Regions from separate parts of the Edwardsiella piscicida genome, predicted to be linked through region 3. Evidence: predicted binding sites of a transcription regulator. Region 3 holds the regulator's gene; each other region holds the start of a gene.
The links. The regulator PurR, encoded in region 3, represses purine synthesis genes. The targets are predictions, from matches to a motif close to CANGCAAACGTTTGCNTG.

Region 1 (2,202 bases), 600 kb from region 3:
CGTTAATCGATAGTATTGGTGTTTGAAAGGGGCGTGACGCTCCCGGCGTCACGCCAAAAAAAAGCCGACTAACAAGTCGGCTCACGGGTTATTTGGTACCAAATATTTTATCGCCGGCGTCGCCTAGACCCGGAATAATGTAACCCTTATCGTTTAGGCCCCGATCGATGGAGGCGGTGTACAGCTCCACGTCCGGGTGCGCCTTCTCCAGCGCGGCGATGCCTTCCGGCGCCGCCACCAGCACCAGCACCTTGATGGAGCGGCAGCCAGCGTTCTTCAGCAGATCGATGGTGGCGATCATGGAGCCGCCCGTGGCCAGCATCGGGTCGACGACCAGCGCCATACGCTCATCGATGTTGGAGACCAGCTTCTGGAAATAGGGAACCGGCTCCAGCGTCTCTTCGTTACGGTAGATCCCCACCACGCTGATACGGGCGCTCGGCACATGCTCCAGCACCCCTTCCATCATGCCCAGTCCTGCGCGCAGGATCGGCACCACGGTGATCTTTTTCCCTTTAATCTGTTCAACTTCGACCGGGCCGCACCAACCATCAATGGTTACTTTTTCTGTTTCGAGGTCTGCGGTCGCTTCATAGGTCAGCAAACTGCCCACTTCAGAGGCCAGTTCACGGAATCGTTTGGTGCTGATGTCATTTTCACGCATCAAACCCAGTTTGTGTTTCACAAGCGGGTGTTTCACTTCAACGATCTTCATTTTTTTCTCCCATGTAGCTGTTCTGCGCCCAAAAAAATCGCGAGATTATACCGCCTTTTCGCCCGCTTGCCAGAGGAAAAAGCATGATCTCAATCAATAAAGAAACACTCTGTTACCTGTCGTGCGAAAACGTTACCGTCGGGCATTACGGGATAGCAAACGTTTGCTTTGGCTGCTAGAATTGCGCCGCCTGACTTTTTCCGCAGGGTTCGCGGACGCCTCATCGCGCTGCCGACGGACCACGCCTAACCGCCATGGGGATTTACGCAGTGACCGACAAAACCGCTCTCAGTTACAAAGACGCCGGCGTAGACATTGATGCTGGCAACGCTTTGGTTGACCGAATTAAAGGCGTCGTCAAAGAGACCCGCCGACCTGAAGTGATGGGCGGCCTGGGCGGCTTCGGCGCACTGTGCGCGCTGCCGCAAAAATACCGTGAGCCGGTGCTGGTCTCCGGTACCGACGGCGTCGGCACCAAGCTGCGTCTGGCGATGGATCTGCAGCGCCACGACAGCATCGGTATCGATCTGGTGGCCATGTGCGTCAACGACCTGGTGGTTCAGGGCGCCGAGCCGCTGTTTTTCCTGGATTACTACGCCACCGGCAAGCTCGACGTCGATACCGCGGCGAGCGTCATCGGCGGGATCGCGGCGGGCTGTAAACAGGCCGGCTGTGCGCTGGTGGGCGGGGAAACCGCCGAAATGCCCGGCATGTACCACGGCGAAGACTACGACGTGGCCGGATTCTGCGTCGGCGTGGTCGAGAAGTCCCAGATTATCGACGGCAGCCAGGTGCGCCCCGGCGATGCCCTGATCGCCCTGGCCGCCAGCGGGCCACACTCCAACGGCTACTCGCTGATCCGCAAGATCCTGGAGGTCAGCGGCTGCGATCCGCGCACGACCATGCTGGCCGGGCGCCCGCTGGCCGACCACCTGCTGGCGCCGACCCGTATCTACGTCGCCGCCTGTCTGGATCTGATCGCCAGCCATGAGGTGCACGCCCTCGCCCACCTCACCGGCGGCGGCTTCTGGGAGAACATTCCGCGCGTGCTGCCGGCCGGCGCCAAGGCCGTCATCGACGAAGGCAGCTGGCAGTGGCCGGCCGTCTTCGACTGGCTGCAGCAGACCGGCAACGTCAGCCGCCGCGAAATGTACCGCACCTTTAACTGCGGCGTCGGGATGGTAATCGCCCTGCCGCAGGCACAGGTCGACTCCGCGCTGGCGCGCCTGAGCCAATCCGGCGAACAGGCCTGGCTGCTGGGCCATATCGCTGAGGCGCAGGGCGACGAGCCGCAGGTCGAGATCCTGCGCTGAGGGGGCATGCCATGAAGCGTATCGTCGTGCTGATCTCCGGCCAAGGCAGCAATCTGCAGGCGCTGATCGACGCCTGCGCCGCCGGACGGATTCCAGGGCGCATCGTCGCCGTTTTCAGCAACCGCGCCGACGCCCACGGACTGGCGCGCGCGCGCCGAGCCGGCATTGACGCGT
Region 2 (2,202 bases), 160 kb from region 3:
AGTTTTTCGGACCGACGTGTTCGAACATCCCCACCGATACAATGCGATCGTAGCGGTTGTTCAGATCGCGATAGTCCTGCAGCAGAATATTGACATCCAGCCCCTGACAGCGCGCCTGCGCCATCTTCTGCTGTTCGGCGGAAATCGTCACCCCGTCAACGGAGACGCCGTAGTTTTCCGCCGCATACTGCGCCAGCCCGCCCCAGCCGCAGCCGATATCCAGCAGCTTCATGCCCGGCTGCAGCTGCAGCTTCTCGCAGATCAGCTTCAGCTTATCCTGCTGGGCCTGCTCCAGCGTCTGCGCCGTTTTCCAATAGGCACAGGAGTACTGCATATACGGGTCGAGCATCCGGCTAAACAGATCGTTCCCCAAATCGTAGTGCTCTTTCCCGACGATCCAGGCGCGTTTACGGCTCTGTAGATTAAAGATCCGCGCGGACGCGATGCGTACAATGTCAGCAGCGTGCTTCGGGAGTTGGGTATCCAGACCGGCGGTCAGAATGCGCTGGAAGAAAATATCCAGCCGCTCACACTCCCACCAGCCATCCATGTAGCTTTCGCCCAGTCCCAGGGATCCCTCTTGCAGTACACGGTGAAAAAACTGCGGGTTTTTTACCTGAATATCATAAGGCTGAGTGCCATTGATGGTAATCCCCGCCCGGCTCAGCATCTCTTCCGCGATACGGTACCAGTTATCCTGTTTTAATCCGCTTTCTTCAATGCAGGTCGCACTACTCATTCCACATACCTTCCCGCTGCACCCGATGCACTCCTGCGTTTGCGCAGCGCTGTTGAAGTCTTAAGCGACCGGCTCCCTTCCGGCCAAAACAATTAATCATACAATATTATTTATAATACAAATCTTCAAGCTGCGGCGCCTTACGCGCCGAGAGGGGAAGGCCGCGCTAGAAGTGGTTATTCAGCGCCCCGTCTATCCCCCGTTTTTCCAGTATATCCCTGCCTCCGACGGCGAAAACGCTCTAGTGAGACATAGCGCACAATTGTGTAAAGCATCCCCGGCAGCCCATAGTCAACACAATGAAATACAAAAGGTTATTTAAAGCTTATCGTTTTGTTGCTCATTGTAATAAAATCTTTCTCGTTGCCACGCAAACGGTTTCGTATATACTGCCGACGATGATTTCCCCGAGTGAACAGGAACAGAATCCATGCAGCCAATCGGAACCGCCCTTCGTCCCCATGCAACCCGCGTCATGCTGTTAGGCGCCGGTGAGCTCGGCAAAGAGGTCGCTATTGAGTGTCAGCGTCTCGGTCTGGAAGTGATTGCCGTGGATCGCTATGCCGATGCGCCGGCCATGCAGGTCGCCCACCGTAGCCACGTCATCGATATGCGCGACGGCGACAGCCTGCGGGCGCTTATCGAACGCGAGCGCCCTGACTATATCGTGCCGGAAATCGAGGCCATCGCAACGCAAACGCTGCTGCAGCTGGAGAGCGACGGCCAACGCGTCGTTCCCTGCGCCCGGGCAGTACAGCTCACGATGAACCGCGAAGGGATCCGCCGCCTGGCGGCCGAGACCCTGGCGCTGCCCACCTCCCCCTATCGCTTTGCCGATAGCATCGAGGCGTTTCGCCAGGCGGTGGCCGAGATCGGCTATCCCTGCTTCGTCAAGCCCGTCATGAGTTCATCGGGTAAGGGACAGAGCATCGTGCGCGGCGACGACGACGTGGCGTCCGCCTGGCAATACGCCCGCCAGGGAGCCCGCGGTGACGCCGACAGCGTCATCGTAGAGGGTGAGGTTCGCTTCGATTTCGAGATAACCCTGTTGACCGTACAGGCCAGCGACGGGATCCACTTCTGCGCGCCGATCGGGCACCGCCAGCAGGAGGGCGACTACCGCGAGTCCTGGCAGCCGCAGGCGATGAGCCCTGCCGCGCTGGCGCGGGCGCAGGCGATCGCCGCCTCGGTCGTCCGGGCGCTGGGGGGATATGGTCTGTTTGGCGTAGAGCTGTTTGTCTGCGGCGACGAGGTGATCTTCAGCGAGGTCTCCCCCCGCCCCCACGATACCGGGCTGGTCACGCTGGTCTCGCAGGATCTCTCTGAGTTTGCGCTGCATGTCCGCGCGTTTCTCGGGCTGCCGATCGGCGTGATCCGCCAGTTTGGCCCCAGCGCATCCGCCGTACTGCTGCCGTCGCTGCACAGCGACGACGTTACCTTCGCCAATCTCTCGCAGGCGCTGC
Region 3 (2,202 bases):
GCCATACCAGAGCAGCAGCGCCAGCGCGTTTAAGAGCATCAGCAGCAGCGCCCCGAGGGCCGCCAGCGCCGTCTGTCCACCGTCGGCAATCCACTGCCACAGCAGCTGCGCAAACAGCAGCGGCCGCTGCGGACCGAGCAGCTGCGCCAGATCCAGCGCCGACAGGGCAAAGGCCAGGACGCAGAACATGGGCAGGCGTAGCCCCGGCAGCAGCTGCGGCACCACGATGCGCCACCAGCCCTGCGCCGGGGGATAGCCCAGCGCGGCGCTGATGCGCAGCTGCCGCTGCGCGGCGCAGCGGGCGGCCAGATTCAGGGTAAGCAGATAGAAAAAGGGGGTCTCTTTTAACAGCAGGAGCAGCGAGAGGCTCAGGCCGTAGGGATCGTTGGGAAGCGGCAGATCGGGCGGCTGCTGCCAGTCAAACAGCGGCGCCATCAGGCGCCACAGCAGGCCGGTTGGCGCCAGCAGCATCAGCAGGCCGGTGGCCAGGGCGATGTGGGGGGCTGCCAGCAGCAGCGCCGGCGCCAGCGTGTGCTGACGCTGACGCCGTAGGGTGAGCCCGGCCAGCGCCAGCGCCAGCAGCAGGGCGCCGCCGGAGGAGCCTAGCGCTATCCACAGCGACAGAGCCAGGCTGCGGCCCAGCGCGGGCCACTGCAGCAGCTGCAGCAGCGCCTGTCCCGCATTTTGCTCGGTCAGCGGCAGTAGGGTCGCCGGAACCATCGCCGCCAGCGGTAGTGCGCCGGACAGCAGCACCAGCGCGGGAAACAGGACCAGCCGGGACACGCGCTTAGCGGCGGTAGTCGATGAACGGCCCGTCGGCCACGGAGCGACGCTCAACCAGCTTAGGATGCACTTCGATGGTTTGGGCGTCTTCGCGCTTGCTGGTGATGCGATCGAGCAGCATGTCGAATGCCATGGCGCCAAGGCGCTCCTTGGGCTGATGAATGGTGGTCAGCGCCGGGGTAAAGTAGCGGGCGTTGCGCACGTTGTCGTAGCCGATGACGGAAATATCCTGCGGTACGCGCAGCCCCATCTCGTCCGCGGCGCAAATGGCGCCCATCGCCATGATATCGCCGCCGACAAACACCGCCGTCGGGCGCTGCTTCTGCGACAGAATGTTTTGCATCGCCGCATAGCCAGACTCCGGCTCGAAGTCGCCTTCGACCAGCCAGCTCTCCTGCGGCGTGATGTTGGCCTCCTGCAGCGCCTTGAGGAAACCGCGCAGGCGACCGCCGCCGGTGTTGCGCGATACCGGGCCGGTGATGGCGCCAATGTCGCGGTGGCCGCGCTCGATCAGGTAGCGGCCGGCCAGATAGCCGCCCTCGAAGGCGTTGTCCTGGATAGCATCGGTAAAGTCGCTGCGGCGGGTGCCCCAGTCCATGACCACCATCGGGATATGACGGTAGTCCTCAAGGATCTCCAGCAGGTTCTCCGGATATTCGGAGCACATCACCAGCAGGCCGTCGACGCGCTTTTGCGCCAGCATAGCCAGGTAGGCTTTCTGCTTCTCCAGATTATTGTGGGAGTTACACAGGATCAGGGTATAGCCTTGGCTGTAGCAGCTATTCTCTACCGACTCGATGACCTCGGCAAAGTACGGCGCCTCGCTAGAGGTCGCCAGCAGGCCGATGGATTTGGTGTGGTTGACCTTCAGGCTGCGGGCAACGGCGCTGGGGGAGTAGTGTAGTTCTTTAATGGCCTCCCAGACGGCGGCTTTGGTCTCGTCGGCGACAAAGCGGGTTTTATTGATGACGTGAGACACCGTGGTGGTCGATACGCCTGCGCGCTTTGCCACATCTTTAATCGTTGCCATGAAACAAATGACTCCTAGGCGTACGCGCTGCGTCGCCGTTTTGTTAATCGTTTGCCTGCGTGCATCGGAAAATACGCCTGACAGCGCGGCTCGGCGCCGGCGCGTTTGCGCAATAGGGTGACGTTTGCCATTTCTTGTTTAGAATTATAGCGTCGGCACGCGGCAGTAAACCGCAAATTCTGTCTGATCTCAGGCAAAAGGGGAAGCACTAATTGGCGATTTGCGCAGGATGTAATCATAAGATTTTCTGCGTGTTTTAAGATGTGATTTATGTAAAAATGATTTAACACGGGTTTTGTGCGAATTCTTAAGTCAGTAAAAATTGATACAGAACGTAAAACATGAGGTGTCAGGATGGAAAACGATCTGAAGTATTCTCTGGTAACAAC

Region 1: a site for PurR is predicted at 868-885, ahead of purM (phosphoribosylformylglycinamidine cyclo-ligase). Genes of this name have one in related genera too.
Region 2: a site for PurR is predicted at 1,107-1,124, ahead of purT (formate-dependent phosphoribosylglycinamide formyltransferase). Genes of this name have one in related genera too.

What each region holds. Positions count from the first base shown of each region.
Region 1 is NZ_CP090968.1:1,185,275-1,187,476, reverse strand. Features, by position in the region: gene upp (uracil phosphoribosyltransferase) at 89-715, opposite strand; gene purM (phosphoribosylformylglycinamidine cyclo-ligase) at 985-2,028, shown strand; gene purN (phosphoribosylglycinamide formyltransferase) at 2,040-2,202, shown strand, end outside.
Region 2 is NZ_CP090968.1:1,945,848-1,948,049, forward strand. Features, by position in the region: gene cfa (cyclopropane fatty acyl phospholipid synthase) at 1-739, opposite strand, end outside; gene purT (formate-dependent phosphoribosylglycinamide formyltransferase) at 1,170-2,202, shown strand, end outside.
Region 3 is NZ_CP090968.1:1,784,229-1,786,430, forward strand. Features, by position in the region: gene L1P05_RS08170 (ABC transporter permease family protein) at 1-783, opposite strand, end outside; gene purR (HTH-type transcriptional repressor PurR) at 788-1,813, opposite strand; gene cydH (cytochrome bd-I oxidase subunit CydH) at 2,168-2,202, shown strand, end outside.